One region of the Enterobacter sp. Taxon_2 genome, then DNA from elsewhere that is predicted to be linked to it. Evidence: predicted binding sites of a transcription regulator. Region 1 holds the regulator's gene; each other region holds the start of a gene.

Region 1 (5,469 bases):
GGAAGATTACATCAACTTCCTGACGCCGCAGTTCTCCCGTACCCATATTAACTTCCAGCGGGTGCCGACGGTGGACACCTCCAACCCGTTTGCCGCCAAAAGCATCCCGTCTCTGGATGAGAGCTTTGTGGTGATCCATTTCCGCAATCTCGAAGGCATTGATTACCCCTGGCTACTGGCCATGCTGCAGGGCTCGTTTATTTCGCACATGAATACGTTAGTCGTGCCGGGCGGAAAAATGGGGCTGGCGATGGAGCTCATCATGACGCCGCTGGTGGAGCGACTGATGGAGGGGAAGCAGATTGCGTGAGTTGTTTTGCCCGGTGGCGCTGCGCTTACCGGGCCTACGGTCATGCTTTAGTAGGGCGGGTCAGCGAAGCGCCACCCGCCAAAAGATTAAGCCTCGATCACTTCATACGAATGCGTGATTTTTACCGCTTTCTCCAGCATTAACGCCACAGAGCAGTACTTCTCCGCAGACAGGTCCACCGCACGCGAGACCGCTGCGTCTTTCAACTCTTTACCGGTGACCACAAAGTGCAGATTAATATGGGTGAACAAGCGTGGCGCCTCTTCGCGACGTTCTGACGTGAGTTTAACCTCACAATCCGTCACGTCATGACGACCTTTTTGCAGAATCGACACCACGTCAATGGCGCTGCATCCCCCTGCCGCCATCAGCACCATTTCCATTGGGCTTGGCGCTTTATCGCCGGAGTTACCGTCCATCAAAATCTGGTGTCCTGACGCGGACTCGCCCAGGAACGTTAAACCTTCAACCCATTTCACGCGCGCTTGCATATTCTTAAACTCCAACGTTGCATTTTTGGTGACAGATTACGCGTGCGTTACATTTCTCGCAATGGAAGGCGACCTGCATCATGCTGAAGCGAGACACCAGGAGACACGCGGCGAAAGCTATGCTAAAACACTCTGGATGCTACAGTAATACATTGACGTTACACATGTATGCAGAGGACATCAAACTTTACTGGCTGCGAAACGTTACGGTAGCCGACTTCCCAGGGTATGGGTAAGAATTCGATTGCAACCCCAGAGTCCGGATGCATCTGATGACTCTGGTGACAGCTTATAACAGAGGATAACAGCGCATGGTGCTTGGCAAACCGCAAACAGACCCGACTCTCGAATGGTTCTTGTCTCATTGCCACATTCATAAGTACCCATCAAAGAGCACGCTGATTCACCAGGGTGAAAAAGCGGAAACGTTGTATTACATCGTTAAAGGCTCGGTGGCAGTGCTGATCAAAGATGAAGAAGGGAAAGAGATGATCCTTTCTTATCTGAACCAGGGCGATTTCATCGGTGAACTGGGCCTGTTTGAAGAGGGCCAGGAACGTAGCGCCTGGGTTCGTGCAAAGACAGCATGTGAAGTGGCTGAAATTTCTTACAAGAAGTTCCGTCAGCTGATTCAGGTTAACCCTGACATCCTGATGCGTCTTTCTTCCCAGATGGCGCGCCGTCTGCAGGTCACCTCAGAGAAAGTGGGCAACCTCGCCTTCCTGGACGTGACTGGCCGTATCGCACAGACCCTGCTGAACCTGGCGAAACAGCCAGACGCCATGACCCACCCGGACGGCATGCAAATTAAAATTACCCGTCAGGAAATTGGTCAGATCGTCGGTTGCTCCCGTGAAACAGTGGGCCGTATCCTGAAAATGCTGGAAGATCAAAACCTGATCTCTGCCCACGGTAAAACCATCGTGGTTTACGGAACGCGTTAATTCCGCTTAAACGGCGTGCCATCGCAAGGTGTCACGCCGTTTTTGTCTCTACTCTCCATGTGGCGCAGGCTGATCTATCACCCGGAAGTTAACTACGCACTGCGACAAACGCTGGTGTTGTGTCTTCCCGTGGCCATAGGCCTGATCCTCGGACATCTTCAGCAAGGTCTGCTGTTTTCCCTCGTGCCTGCCTGCTGCAACATCGCCGGTCTGGACACGCCGCATAAGCGCTTTTTCAAACGCCTGATTATCGGCGGCTGCCTGTTTGCGGGCTGTAGCCTCGCCGTACAGCTGTTACTGGCTCGTGATATCCCGCTGCCGCTGATCCTGACCGTGCTGGCGATGACCCTCGGCGTCACGGCGGAAATCAGTTCGCTGCACGCCCGCCTGCTTCCCGCGTCGCTGATTGCGGCCATCTTCACGCTGAGCCTCGCCGGGAATATGCCGGTGTGGGAGCCGCTGCTGATCTACGCCCTGGGGACATTATGGTACGGCCTGTTTAACTGGTTCTGGTTCTGGCTGTGGCGGGAGCAGCCGCTGCGTGAATCCCTGAGCCTGCTCTATGTGCAGCTTGCGGATTACTGCGAAGCCAAATACACCCTGCTGACCCAGCATACCGATCCGGAAAAATCCTTACCGCCCCTGCTGACGCGCCAGCAGAAGGTGGTGGATCTGATAAGCCAGTGCTATCAGCAGCTGCATATGCTCGCCGCCAACAAGAACCACGAGTACAAACGGCTGCTGCGCACCTTCCAGGTCGGGCTGGATCTGCAGGAGCATATCTCCGTGAGCCTGCACCACCCGCAGGAGGTGCAAAAGCTGGTCGAGCGCAGCCACGCCGAAGCGGTGATCCGCTGGAACGCGCAGACGGTGTCCGCACGCCTGCGCGTTCTGGCCGATGATATTCTCTATCACCGCTACCCGACGCGCTTTAACATGGACAAACAGCTGGGCGCGCTGGAGAAAATCGCTCGTCAGCATCCGGATAACCCCGTCGGCCAGTTTGCCGCCTGGCACTTCAGCCGTATCGCCCGCGTGTTGCGCACGCAGCGCCCGCTTTATCCCCGCGACCTGATGGCGGATAAGCAGAAACGGCTGCCGCTATTGCCCGCGCTCAAAAGCTATCTTTCTCTTAAATCGTCCGCCCTGCGCAACGCCGCACGAATTAGCGTGATGCTCAGTACCGCCAGCCTGATGGGCATGGCGCTGCATCTGCCGAAACCCTACTGGATATTAATGACCGTGCTGTTTGTCACTCAGAACGGCTACGGCGCCACGCGGGTGCGTATTCTGCATCGGGCGGGCGGCACCATGGCCGGGCTGATCATCGCGGGCGTGACGCTGCACTTCCACGTGCCGGAAGGCTATACCCTGGCAGGCATGCTGGCGATCACGCTGGTAAGCTACCTGATTATCCGCAAAAACTACGGCTGGGCGATGGTGGGCTTTACGGTGACGGCGGTATATACCCTGCAGCTGCTCACGCTCAATGGCGAACAGTTTATTGTCGCCAGGCTGATTGATACCCTGATCGGCTGCCTGATTGCTTTTGGCGGCATGGTCTGGCTGTGGCCGCAGTGGCAAAGTGGACTGCTGCGCCAGAACGCCCACGACGCGCTGGAAGCCGACCAGCAGGCCATTCGCCTGATCCTGAGCGACGACCCGCAGCCGTCGCCGCTGGCTTATCAGCGCATGAAGGTCAACCAGGCGCACAACGCCCTGTTCAACTCACTCAACCAGGCAATGCAGGAGCCGGGCTTTAATTCGCACTATCTGGCAGACATGAAGCTGTGGGTGACGCACAGCCAGTTTATCGTCGAGCACATTAACGCCATGACCACGCTGGCGCGCGAGCACACGATGCTGACGCCGGATCTGGCGCAGCGCTATTTGCAGTCGTGTGAAATTGCGTTGCAGCGGTGTCAGCAGCGTCTGGAATATGACTCGCCGGGTGAGTCGGGAGATTCGAACATTCTGGAAGCGCCGGAAACGTTAACCCACGGGCCAATGAGCACCCTGGAGCAGCATTTGCAGCGCGTACTGGGGCATCTGAACACCATGCACACCATTTCGTCGGTGGCATGGCGTCAGCGTCCGCATCACGGGATTTGGCTAACCCGCAGGTTGAAGCGGACGGCGTATTAACCTTTTACGATCTTCGCGACCGCGGCGGCAAACCGGGTTAACCCGTCTTCAATGTCTTTGTCTTCCACCACCAGCGACGGTGCAAAGCGCATCACGTCCGGCCCGGCGTTGAGCACCATCACCCCTTCGCGAGCGGCGGCGTGCAGGAAGTCGCGCGCGCGGCCCTTATACTGCGGCTTCAGCTCGGCACCAATCAATAACCCCATACCGCGGATCTCGCTGAACACATCGTACTGCTCGTCAATCTTTTGCAGGTGTTTTACGAACAGCTCGCGCTTCGCGCTGACGCCGTTCAACACCTCTGGCGTGTTGATGATGTCGAACGCGGCACCCGCCACGGCGCTCGCCAGCGGGTTACCGCCGTAGGTAGAACCGTGAGAGCCAACGTGGAACGCGGAGGCGATCTCCTGCGTCGTCAGTACCGCACTCACCGGGAAACCGCCGCCGAGCGCTTTAGCACTGGTCAGAATATCCGGCGTCACGCCGTAGTGCATATACGCGAACAGATCGCCGGTACGTCCCATTCCGCACTGCACTTCATCAAAGACCAGCAGCGCCTGATGTTCGTCGCACAGTTCGCGCAGCCCTTTCAGGAATTCCGGGGTTGCCGCCGTCACGCCGCCTTCACCCTGGATCGGCTCAACGACTACCGCGCAGGTATGGTCGTCCATCACCGCTTTCACCGCGTGCAGATCGTTAAACGGCACGTGGACGATATCAGCCGGTTTCGGGCCAAACCCGTCGGAATACTTCGGCTGGCCGCCAACGGAGACGGTAAAGAAGGAGCGTCCGTGGAAGGCATTGTGGAAGGCGATGATTTTGGTTTTGTACGGGCTGTGACGCGTTGTCGCGTAGTAGCGCGCCAGCTTAAAGGCGGTTTCGTTGGCTTCGGTGCCGGAGTTCATAAACAGCACGCGCTCGGCGAAGGTGGCATCGATGATCTTACGTCCCAGGCGCAGCGCCGGTTCGTTGGTGAACACGTTGCTGGTGTGCCACAGGGTTTCGCCCTGGGTTTTTAGCGCCTCCACCAGCGCGGGATGGCAATGACCCAGCGCCGTGACCGCAATACCGCCCGCGAAATCCACATACTCTTTACCCTGCTGATCCCAGACGCGGCTGCCCTTTCCCTTCACCGGGATAAACTCAGCCGGTGCATAAATCGGCAGGATCACTTCATCAAATGTCGCGCGGGTAATTGCTGGTTGTTCAGTTGCCATGTCATGCCCATCCATTTTATGTCACATTGATTGTGAAAATATAATCACAAAATATGCATAAAAAATCACAACAAGGCAACAGTTATTCAGCGATGGAGGAAATTTGCCAGCAGCGCATGGCCCTGCTCGCTGAGGATGCTTTCCGGATGAAACTGCACGCCTTCGAGGTCCCATTCACGGTGACGAATCCCCATGATCTCCTGCGTATCGCTCCAGGCCGTCACCTCAAAGCAGTCGGGCAGCGTCGACGGGTCAATTACCAGGGAATGGTAGCGCGTCACGGTTAACGGATTATTGAGCCCCGTGAACACTCCGGTGCCCGTGTGGGTGACCGGCGAAGTTTTACCGTGCATCACTTTGGC
Region 2 (5,469 bases), 550 kb from region 1:
CTGTGCGCCTTTGGTATCAATCAGCTGAGCCAGTTCCTGCGCCTGCGGGTCCTGCTCGCTGCGGTAGTGCATTGCGGCGGCAATCCCTTTCACCAGGTTGGCGTGCGGCAGGCCGTATTCCAGCGTGCCCAGCAGTGGCTTAATCAGGCGATCGCCCGCGCTCAGTTTGCGCAGAGGCTGACGGCCCACGCGCTCAACGTCATCTTTCAGATACGGGTTTTCAAAGCGACCGAGGATTTTCTGGATGTATGCTGCGTGTTTCTCAGCATCAAAACCGTAGCGTTTGATCAGCACCGCGCCGCTCTCTTCCATTGCCCCTTTTACCACCGCGCGGATCTTCTCATCGAGGATCGCGTCACGAATGGTCTGATGACCGGCCAATTTTCCGAGGTACGCGGTTATAGCATGCCCGGTGTTCAGCGTGAAGAGTTTGCGTTCGACAAATGCCATCAGGTTATCGGTTAATTCCATTCCCGGAATGGTCGGCAGGGCGCCTTTAAACTGGGTTTTATCAACGATCCACTCGCTGAAGGTTTCCACGGTCACTTCCAGCGGATCGTGGGTGGCGGATTCGGACGGCGGAACGATGCGATCCACAGCGGAATCCACAAAGCCGACGTGCGCTTCAACCCAGGCTTTATCTTCGTCTGCTACAGCGTTAAGAACGTGGCCTTTCAGCTGCGTGGTGCCGCGCACCATGTTTTCACAGGCGATGATGTTCAGCGGGGTGTCGATGCCCTGCGCTTTACGTTTTGCCAGGCCTTTCGCGACCGCAGGAGCGATGCGCTCAAGGACGACCGGACCTACGGCAGTGGTGACCAGATCGACGCTGGCGATAAGGTCGATAACGTCTTCACCGATGCTGCTGACCGCGTTGACGCCCGATACCGTCTCGACCTGCTCGTTTTCACCGACAACATGGACCTGATAGCTATGACGCGCATTCAGGGCATCCAGGACGACCTGATTCACATCGGCGAATGTCAGCGTAATGCCCGCGTCTGCCAGCAGTTTACCGATAAAACCACGACCGATATTACCTGCGCCAAAATGTAATGCTTTCATAGTGTTAACCTTCATCAATGTTTTTACCCGAGAGGGCTGGGGTGAGGAACGTTTTCCCCCTCACCCTAGCCCTCTCCCCGGGGGGAGAGGGAGGAGTACCGTTATTTGTTAAGCAGAGCCAGAACTTCGTCAACGCTTTCAGTCTGTGCCAGACGCTCGATGACGGACTCATCATCCAGCGCGTTGGTCAGGCTGGTAATCACCTGAATGTGCTCGTTGTTGCGAGCGGCGATACCAATTACCAGACGGGCGATGTCGTCTTCTTCTTCACCGAAGCGCACGCCCTGCGGATACTGACAGAATACGACGCCGGTTTTCAGGACGCGATCTTTCGCTTCGACCGTACCGTGCGGCACCGCGATGGATTCGCCCAGGTAGGTTGGCGTCAGTTTTTCGCGTTCCAGCATCGCGTCAACATATTCAGGCTGAACGTAGCCGCCTTTCACCAGTTGCTCACCGGCAAAGCGAATCGCGTCTTCTTTGGTTGCCGCGGTACGACCGAGGAAGATGTTTTCCGCACCCAGTTTGAACAGGTGGGCATTGCTCTCGTCAAAGCTGTCCTGCAGGCTGGAGCGCACTTTCACTTCGTTATCTTCGTGACGCTGCGCGGCAACCAGACGTTCGGTCAGGCTGGTGTACAGGCCGCTGTCGAGGAAGTTGGTCAGCGAAATGTGCTGTGCCTGCGGCACCTGGCGCATGGCGCGTTCGGTCAGGTCGCGGTGCGTGATGACCAGGTCAACATCCGGCGGCAGGCTGTTAATAGCGCTGTTGGTCACGGAGATGTTGGTCAGGCCCGCATCCTGCACTTTCTTACGCAGCACGCCTGCACCCATTGCGCTGGAACCCATACCGGCATCACAGGCAACGATGATTTTACGCACGTGGCTCAGGTCGTTAGAGACATCACCTGCTGCCAGTGGCGTCGCGCCTTTGGATTCGGCTTTCATGTCGTGCATACGGCGGGTTGCCGCTTCAATGTCATCATCTTCTTTCACTTTGCTGGTTTTCAGCAGGATTGAAGAGACCACGAAGGAGACGGCCATTGCCGCAAAGATCGCCGCGATGTTTGCGAAGTAAGCCCCTTTTGGCGTCATCGCCAGTACCGCCAGGATAGACCCCGGAGAGGCTGGAGAAACCAGACCACCGCCCAGCACGCTCAGGGTGAACACACCGGTCATACCGCCGAGGATAACGGCCAGGATCAGACGTGGGTTCATCAGCACGTAAGGGAAGTAAATTTCGTGGATACCGCCCAGGAAGTGGATGATCGCCGCACCGCCAGCAGACTGTTTTGCGCTGCCACGGCCAAAGAAGATGTACGCCAGCAGAACACCCATACCTGGACCTGGGTTGGCTTCAATCAGGAAGAAGATAGACTTGCCGAGATCGTGAGACTGCTGAATACCCAGCGGCGAGAAGATGCCGTGGTTGATGGCGTTGTTCAGGAACAGGATTTTCGCCGGTTCAACAAAGATAGACGCCAGCGGCAGCATGTCGTGCGCAACCATGAAGTTAACGCCTGCCGCCAGAATTTTGGACAGCACTTCAACCGCAGGGCCAATGCCGAGGAACGCCAGAATGGCGAGGATCATCCCGATGATGCCCGCAGAGAAGTTGTTCACCAGCATTTCGAAGCCGGATTTGATCTTACCATCAACCCAGACGTCGAATTTCTTAATCGCCCAGCCGCCCAGAGGACCGGCAATCATCGCCCCGAGGAACATCGGCATATCCGCACCGACGATAACACCCATGGTGGTGATAGCACCCACGACGCCACCACGGTCACCGCCCACCAGACGACCCCCGGTGAAACCGATGAGCAGCGGCAGGAGATAGGTAATCATTGGGCCAACAAGTTTCGCCAGCGTTTCGTTAGGCAACCACCCTGTCGGAATGAACAATGCGGTGATGATACCCCACGCGATAAACGCGCCGATATTTGGCATCACCATGTTGCTGAGGAAACGACCAAAGCTTTGAACTTTGATCTTGAAATCGGATGACATAAAACACCCCTTCTTCTGTTTACGCTTAGGCTTGTGGCCCGAGGTTTATTGTTAATGAGGCGGCAGAGGTAGCCGGACCCTGTTCTGATGCTGTGAAATCTGGCACTGAATCGTTCAACTGTCCAGACAGCGAAAATTTGTGTGACACATGTCACGTAAATGTAGGGGGTGTGGACATCAATGAGGTGATCTCAATCACAAAACAGGTGTGCAAAAAAAATACGATGGCGAGAAATACGGCAAAAACCACCCCTTTTCGTGATGTTTGTCACATTTTGATTTCATGTGTTTGTTTCTGGATTGTGACTGATTTCACAAAATATTTTTATGCGGATTTCTCCGGCTGTGATCGGCGGCAAACTCTGATTCGCGATTCAGCGCCAGGATGATATTGCACGACACGATAAGCTAAAAAACCACTTTTCATGTGTGGTATGGCGAAAAGTTAAAAGGTGGATTACGCTCATATTGTAAGGTTAAGTCTATTATTATTCAGGATATATTTTGACACGCTTATAAACTTGCATGGAGATATTATAAAAATACATACTTCCCGGCCCTGGGAATAATGAACACAACCCCGTGTTTATAAAAATTAATTAGGTTGCGTACCGTTTTATTAATTTAATGAGTTGACGTTGTTTAAGTGAGGAGAATATGTTTCTCAACTATTTTGCGCTGGGCGTATTGATTTTTGTATTTCTGGTTCTGTTTTACGGAATCATCGCCATTCATGACATCCCTTACAATATGGCCAAAAAGCGTAACCATCCGCATGCCGATGCAATTCATACGGCAGGGTGGATTAGCCTGTTTACGCTCCATGCCATCTGGCCGTTCCTGTGGATTTGGGCCACCCTGTACCGCGAAGATCGTGGCTGGGGTATGCAAAACCACATTACAAAGCCTGATGAGGTCCCGGGCATGGATGCGCTCGCCAAACGCGTGGCGGAACTCGAACAAAAGCTGGCCGCGGTAAAGCCTGCTGCTGATAAGAACACGCTGGAGCGCTAATCATGGATCTGTTGATTATTTTGACCTACGTGGCATTTGCCTGGGTGATTTTTAAAATATTCCGAATTCCGGTCAACCAGTGGACGCTTGCCACCGCAACATTAGGCGGCGTATTTATTGTTGCCGGACTTATTCTGTTAATGAACTATAACCACCCGTATACCTTTACGGCGCAAAAAGCGGTTATTTCCATTCCGATTACGCCGCAGGTGACCGGTGTGGTCAGCGAAGTGACCGATAAAAATAACCAGCTCATTAAAAAAGGCGAAGTGTTATTTAAACTGGATCCAGGCCGCTATCAGGCGCGCGTCGACAGACTTCAGGCCGACCTGGTAACCGCGACGCACAATATCGATAATCTGAAAGCGCAGCTGGCGGAAGCCGTTGCCAATACCACGCGCGTCTCCGCTGAACGCGATCGCCTCTATAAAGATTATCAGCGCTACCTGAAAGGCAGCCAGGCGAAGGTGAATCCGTTCTCTGAAAGCGATATCGACAACGCGCGGCAGAACTACCTGGCACAGGATGCCCTGGTGAAAGGCTCCGTTGCTGAACAGGTGCAGATCCAAAGCCAGTTAGACAGCATGGTGAACGGTGAACAGTCGCAGATTGCCTCCTTGCGCGCCCAGCTTGCCGAAGCCAAATACAATCTGGATCAGACCGTGGTGCGCGCGCCAAGCAATGGTTACATCACCCAGGTGCTGATCCGTCCGGGGACCTATGCCGCCGCGCTGCCTCTGCGCCCGGTGATGGTCTTTATTCCTGAACAGAAGCGTCAGATTGTGGCCCAGTTCCGTCAGAACTCGCTGCTGCGTCTGAAGCCGGGTGATGAAGCGGAAGTGGTGTTTAACGCGCTGCCGGGTCAGGTGTTCTCCGGGAAGCTTACCGCGATTCTGCCGGTTGTGCCGGGGGGGACCTATCAGGCGCAGGGCGCGCTGCAGTCGCTGACGGTCACTCCGGGTAGTGATGGTGTGCAGGCCATCATTGAGCTGAACCCTAACGCGGAGGTCGATGCGCTGCCAGACGGTATTTTTGCCCAGGTGGCTGTCTATTCGGACCACTTCGCCCACGTCTCGGTCATGCGTAAAGTGCTGCTCCGTATGACCAGCTGGATGCACTACCTCTACCTCGATCACTAATCCTTCCAGGGCAGGAATGCGACACGCAGACCTGCCCTTTTTTCATCGCTTGATCCATACTGACTTTTTTGCAGCATCAAGGATCAGGCAATGAAACTCATCGGCAGCTATACCAGTCCCTTCGTGCGAAAGATCTCGATTCTCCTGCTGGAGAAGGGGATTGAATTTGAATTCATTAATGAACAGCCCTACAACGCGGAAAACGGCGTTGCGCAGTACAACCCGCTGGGGAAAGTCCCGGC
Region 3 (5,469 bases), 1.4 Mb from region 1:
AATCAGCGTTTCCCTAAACAGGCCTACTGGTCCACGTGGATTTTCTTTGCCGGTATTGCCGTGGTCGTTTTGCTGGGTGCGTTCCCTGAGCTGCGCCCCGCCTTTGAGCTGAAAGGCAAAATGACGGCGCTGTCGATGAACCTTGTTATTCAGATGATGATGTTAATTGCAGGGGCCGTGATGCTGATGGCCTGTAAGGTCAATGCGTCGGCGATTTCCAACGGCGCGGTGTTTAAGGCCGGTATGGTCGCGATCTTCTCGGTGTTCGGCGTGGCGTGGATGAGCGATACCTTTTTCCAGGCGCATCTCGACGAGTTAAAGCTGGCGCTGGAAGGCGTCGTGAAAAGCCACCCGTGGACGTATGCTATTGTGCTGTTTCTGGTGTCAAAACTGGTGAACAGCCAGGCGGCTGCGCTGACGGCCGTTGCGCCTATGGGCCTCATGCTTGGCATCGACCCGAAAATGCTGATCGCCTTTTTCCCTGCGTCATACGGCTATTTCGTCCTGCCGACCTACCCAAGTGATTTGGCCTGCATCGGCTTTGACCGTTCAGGCACCACCCGCATCGGCAAATTTATCATCAACCACAGCTTTATTCTGCCTGGGCTGATTGGGGTAAGCTGCGCGTGCGCGGCGAGCTACCTGCTGGTCCAGACGTTCTTTTGACAGTATCAAGGGGCGACACATGCCGTCGCCCATTTCCCGGTTTTAGTGGGATTCACCCTGCGGCGTGAATCGCAGTTCAATCAGGGCGATGGCTTTCTGGATCGCACGAAGCGTAACCGGATCGGCGGCAGCGGGATGGCTGGCGAAATCGATGTTTTTCAGCTGCGTAGACATCTTCTCGCGCACTTCAACCGGCGCAATCACGTCAAGAACATCAAGGATTTGTTTGATAACCAGCTGACAGGCGACAACGTCAGAGACCAGTTCCTGATCGGCGCTCAGGTTTTGTGACATGGGGTTTTCTCCTTATTTAAAGGCCGCCATAGTAGCAAAACACACCCCTGGCATCTCCCCTTCATCGCCTTCAGGTATAAAAAAACCCGCCGAAGCAGGTTTTTTTATCAGAACATGGCGCCCGGCGGCACGTCTTTGAAGGTGCGGCAGTAATTGGCCCACATACTTTTCAGGATTTTGCGCAGTTTCACGATGATGCTCCATTAACTTGTTATACAACTTTATTATCAACGTGACTATAATATGACCACCATCACAAAAATCAACACTTTTGTGATGCACATCACATTTATATCAGAGCATGGCCTGAAAGCGCTCACCGCGGACCCGTTGCGAAGAGTGAGGGCAGATTGTCCGGCTATTCCAGCCATTGCAGCGGGCATCTGCGGGTACGATAACGTATTTCCATCCACTCAGAGCGAATCATGAAAAGAGTCATTGTAGCCGGCACAATCCTGCTGCTCGCGGGATGTACTATTAACCGCCAGGCTGAAGTCAGCAGCCTCGACGCGCCGAACGGCATCGTCCGCCTCGACTACGGCCAGGCTGCGCTGCAAAATGCGTATTCCGATGAGTATGTGAATAACGGCACGGCGGCAAAAGCGTGTCAGAGCATGGGGTATGCCACTGCCTCAGCCTATGGTCAGCCCATTAAAACCTGCACTCTGACCAGCGGCTCTTTGTGCCTGAACGAGAGCGTGACTATCCAGTATAAATGTATGGGTTACGCCGTTAATCCTAAGTCAACTAATCCGTGGTATTAATCGAAGCTGCCAGCGCATGCTGGCAGTTTATTTCATTATGAACAAAAATAATTCTCATTAATAAGTTATAAAAATCGCCAATGCGTTTTATTCCCATTCGTATTTTAAATAAATAAAATAAAAATTTTACGTTTTGCAAATAATTAAATAACAAATTATAGTGTCGCTCATTGTGAACCAGAAATAATAATCCGGAGCGTCACCATGCTGAAAACTGAAATGATCGACAAGCTCAACGCACAAATGAACCTTGAGCTTTTTTCATCCCTGCTCTACCAGCAGATGAGCGCCTGGTGCAGCTACCATAGTTTCGAGGGCGCTGCCGCGTTTCTGCGTCGTCACGCTCAGGAAGAGATGACCCACATGCAGCGTCTGTTTGATTATCTGACAGATACGGGCAGCCTGCCGCGCATTGAAACCGTGGCATCACCGTTTGCTGAGTATAATTCTCTCGATGAACTGTTCCGCGCCACCTACGAGCACGAGCAGCTTATCACGCAGAAAATTAACGAACTGGTTCATGCCGCGATGACCAGCCAGGATTATCCAACCTTTAATTTCCTGCAGTGGTACGTCGCTGAGCAACACGAAGAAGAGAAGCTGTTTAAATCCGTGCTGGATAAATTATCTCTGGTGGGGAAATCTGGCGAAGGTCTTTACTTTATTGATAAAGAACTCTCCACTCTTGATACGCAGAATTAATTTCAGCGCGGTGCCGGTTTCCGGCACCGCGTTAATTTACATACACCCCGCACAGCTGGTGCAACGCCAGTCATGGGGATTCACGGCCTGGTAAAAATAGCGGTAGCTGGACGTCTCCAGCGGAATACCCACCTCGAAAAACAGATCCGTTAACCAGTCGACATTCTCGATGATCCACTCATCTTCCTGTAAGCCTTGTGCAAAGGTTTCATCTTCAGGATCAATAATCGAATAGATTGCCCAGGTGCCCATATCCTTTTCGCGGCGGGACTCGGGAAGGTTCAGGGGCTGATTCTGCCAGCTGATTATCCAGTGACCATGGCACAACAGGTTACCTCCCCGGCTCCATGCCGCGGTAAAGGGATTCTCCCCTGCCATAAGACCCTCACTTAATTTGATAATTTGTATTTATTGTTTACGTTACGCCGGAATGTCGGGCAGCAGTATTGCCCTTATGAGGTAGGCATAGGCCTGGGTCATTAATACGTAAATAATTTTTTACACCACTTGTAACGGTGATTTGACGAGTAACGGCTTTTCCCTTACTCTGCGCCGCAGATTTTGTCGCGGTTAAGAAGCGTTGTAGAGGAAAGCGTGAAAAACAGAACTCTGGGAAGTATTTTTATCGTCGCCGGAACGACAATTGGCGCAGGAATGCTGGCAATGCCCCTGGCAGCCGCGGGCGTGGGATTTGGCATGACCCTGCTGCTGCTGGGAACGCTCTGGGCGCTGATGTGTTACACCGCCCTGTTGCTGCTTGAGGTATACCAGCACGTACCCGCCGACACCGGTCTGGGTTCGCTTGCGGCACGCTATCTCGGACGCTACGGCCAGTGGATAACTGGCTTTAGCATGATGTTCCTGATGTACGCCCTGACCGCCGCCTATATCAGCGGTGCCGGGGAGCTCATCGCCTCCAGCGTCAACGACTGGTTTGGCTCTGACATTACCCCTGCGACGGGCGCCATCTTCTTTGCGCTCATCGGCGGCGGCGTGGTCTGCGTGGGCACATCGCTGGTCGATCTGTTTAACCGTTTTCTGTTCAGCGCTAAAATTCTCTTCCTGATTGTCATGCTGGTGCTGCTGGCGCCGCACGTGCACAAGGTTAACCTGCTGACGCTGCCGCTGGAAAAAGGGCTGGCGCTCTCCGCGATCCCGGTCATTTTCACCTCGTTTGGCTTCCACGGCAGCGTGCCGAGCATCGTCAGCTATATGAACGGCGATATCCGAAAACTGCGCCGCGTCTTTGTTATCGGCAGCGCGATCCCGCTGATTGCCTATATTTTCTGGCAGCTGGTGACGCTGGGCAGCATTGACTCTTCAACCTTTATTGGGCTGATGGCGCAACACGCTGGCCTGAACGGTTTTCTGCTGGCACTGCGCGAGGTCGTCACCTCCCCACACGTGGAGCTGGCGGTACATCTGTTTGCCGACCTGGCGCTGGCAACCTCATTCCTGGGCGTGGCGCTCGGCCTGTTTGATTATCTGGCCGATCTGTTCCAGCGCCGCAATACCGCGGCCGGACGGTTACAGACGGGCGCAATTACCTTCCTGCCGCCGCTGGCGTTCGCGCTGTTTTATCCGCGCGGATTTGTGATGGCGCTGGGGTACGCAGGGGTAGCGCTGTCGATCCTTGCCCTCCTCCTCCCTTCCCTGCTGGCATGGAAAAGCCGCCAGCAGCATCCTCAGCAAGGGTATCGCGTGGCGGGCGGAAAACCGCTGCTGTGCGTTGTGTTTGGCTGCGGGGTGGTGATTATTCTGGTGCAGGTGTTGATTGCAGCCGGGATGCTGCCGGAAGTGGGTTGAAATGTATATCCCAATGGCAAGTCCATTTTCTATGTAATAGCAGGGGATAATTCCGTTCACTAATACTCTTCTGCTACCTGTTTTGTCCGCTGCGGTGAACGTGTTAAGGGGGCTATCGCCGCCCCCTTAACAATCCCGGCTCCCGGCAAGAAAATCGCCGCTTCGCGGTGCCCTCATCTTATTCCTTACGGCTTTTCGGGGACGGGCGGATGCAACGTCCCTGTAAAGCCGCCCTCGCCGCGCATCCATGCGCGTCGCCCCGGCCTCCAGGAAACGATTCGGCGATTTTAGCCGGACTCCCGCCCCCTCCATCTTCTTCATCGTCTGCATGGGGCACGGGTGTTGCATCCCCGCTAAAATCGGCGAACCGGAGACCGGGGGACAAGGGCTGGACGCCATGGATGGCGGCCAGAGGCGAAGCGAGACAGGATGTCGAGTTGAGCCGACCGCAGGCAGACGGTCGTGAGGTGAGCGCAGTGCGAAGCACCGATTTTCCGCGGGGCCGCGGGGATCGATAAGGGGGCCGCGGTGGCCCCCTTATCTCGTTCACAGGTAAAGATCGTATTATTTTCTACTGACTGGAGGTGAACGAAACAAATCCACCTAAGTTAATAAAAAATTGATCAGTGCAAACAGCAGCTCTTAAACTTCTTCCCGCTGCCGCAAGGACACGGATCGTTACGCCCGACCTTTGTGCCGTTCACAATCGGCTTCTTCGCTTCCGGCTGCTGCGGGTTGTCTACCCAGTATTGATATAAACGCAGTGCCGCAGGCTGGATGCTCTCGATGCTGGCGATGTACTCCTCTTCGGACAGTTCATCCAGCTTTTCGCTGTTCTCTTCCGTTCCGTGCAGCGCAATCACTTCAAGATCGGCCTTCAGGGCTTCCGGCAAGGCTGACCAGTCCGTCAGCGCCACGCCGCGCATATAGCCGTAGCACCACTCTTCCACCACGGTATAGCTCTCACCGTCAACGTCGTTATAGCCAAACATCGGTTCGAACTGATCCGGGTATTCACTCAGGCGCTCGGCAATATCGTTCATGTGCTTAAAGCAGAGATCGATAAAACGGTTCATCTCACGATCGTTTTTCCAGCGCGGAATGTACTTCTCGCCACCCCAAACCGCCACCAGCCAGGCATCTGGCTCAACGACAACAGGACCGGAAAGCACTGCGGTAAGCATGCCGTCCAGTTCGGACACGTCAATCACGGACGCGTCATCATGACCGTAAGACA

Evidence for each region. The regulator CRP, encoded in region 1, controls carbon source genes, mostly activating them, when cyclic AMP is high. The targets are predictions, from matches to a motif close to ATGTGANNNNNNTCACAT.
Region 2: a site for CRP is predicted at 3,331-3,348, ahead of AC4IC4_RS00615 (PTS mannitol transporter subunit IICBA). Genes of this name have one in related genera too.
Region 3: a site for CRP is predicted at 1,232-1,249, ahead of azuC (stress response protein AzuC). Genes of this name have one in related genera too.

The regions. Positions count from the first base shown of each region.
Region 1 covers NZ_CM178024.1:4,421,729-4,427,197, forward strand. The annotation lists gene AC4IC4_RS21125 (phosphoribulokinase) at 1-310, shown strand, start outside; gene AC4IC4_RS21130 (OsmC family protein) at 397-801, opposite strand; gene crp (cAMP-activated global transcriptional regulator CRP) at 1,113-1,745, shown strand; gene AC4IC4_RS21140 (YccS/YhfK family putative transporter) at 1,803-3,890, shown strand; gene argD (bifunctional acetylornithine/succinyldiaminopimelate transaminase) at 3,887-5,107, opposite strand; gene pabA (aminodeoxychorismate synthase component 2) at 5,194-5,469, opposite strand, start outside.
Region 2 covers NZ_CM178024.1:134,011-139,479, forward strand. The annotation lists gene mtlD (mannitol-1-phosphate 5-dehydrogenase) at 1-1,065, opposite strand, end outside; gene AC4IC4_RS00615 (PTS mannitol transporter subunit IICBA) at 1,167-3,074, opposite strand; gene AC4IC4_RS00620 (DUF3302 domain-containing protein) at 3,732-4,088, shown strand; gene AC4IC4_RS00625 (HlyD family secretion protein) at 4,091-5,227, shown strand; gene AC4IC4_RS00630 (glutathione S-transferase) at 5,318-5,469, shown strand, end outside.
Region 3 covers NZ_CM178024.1:3,001,739-3,007,207, forward strand. The annotation lists gene AC4IC4_RS14250 (anaerobic C4-dicarboxylate transporter) at 1-666, shown strand, start outside; gene AC4IC4_RS14255 (DUF2766 family protein) at 709-960, opposite strand; gene azuC (stress response protein AzuC) at 1,068-1,151, opposite strand; gene yecR (YecR family lipoprotein) at 1,386-1,724, shown strand; gene ftnA (non-heme ferritin) at 1,929-2,426, shown strand; gene AC4IC4_RS14275 (hypothetical protein) at 2,463-2,804, opposite strand; gene tyrP (tyrosine transporter TyrP) at 3,021-4,232, shown strand; gene AC4IC4_RS14285 (YecA/YgfB family protein) at 4,856-5,469, opposite strand, start outside.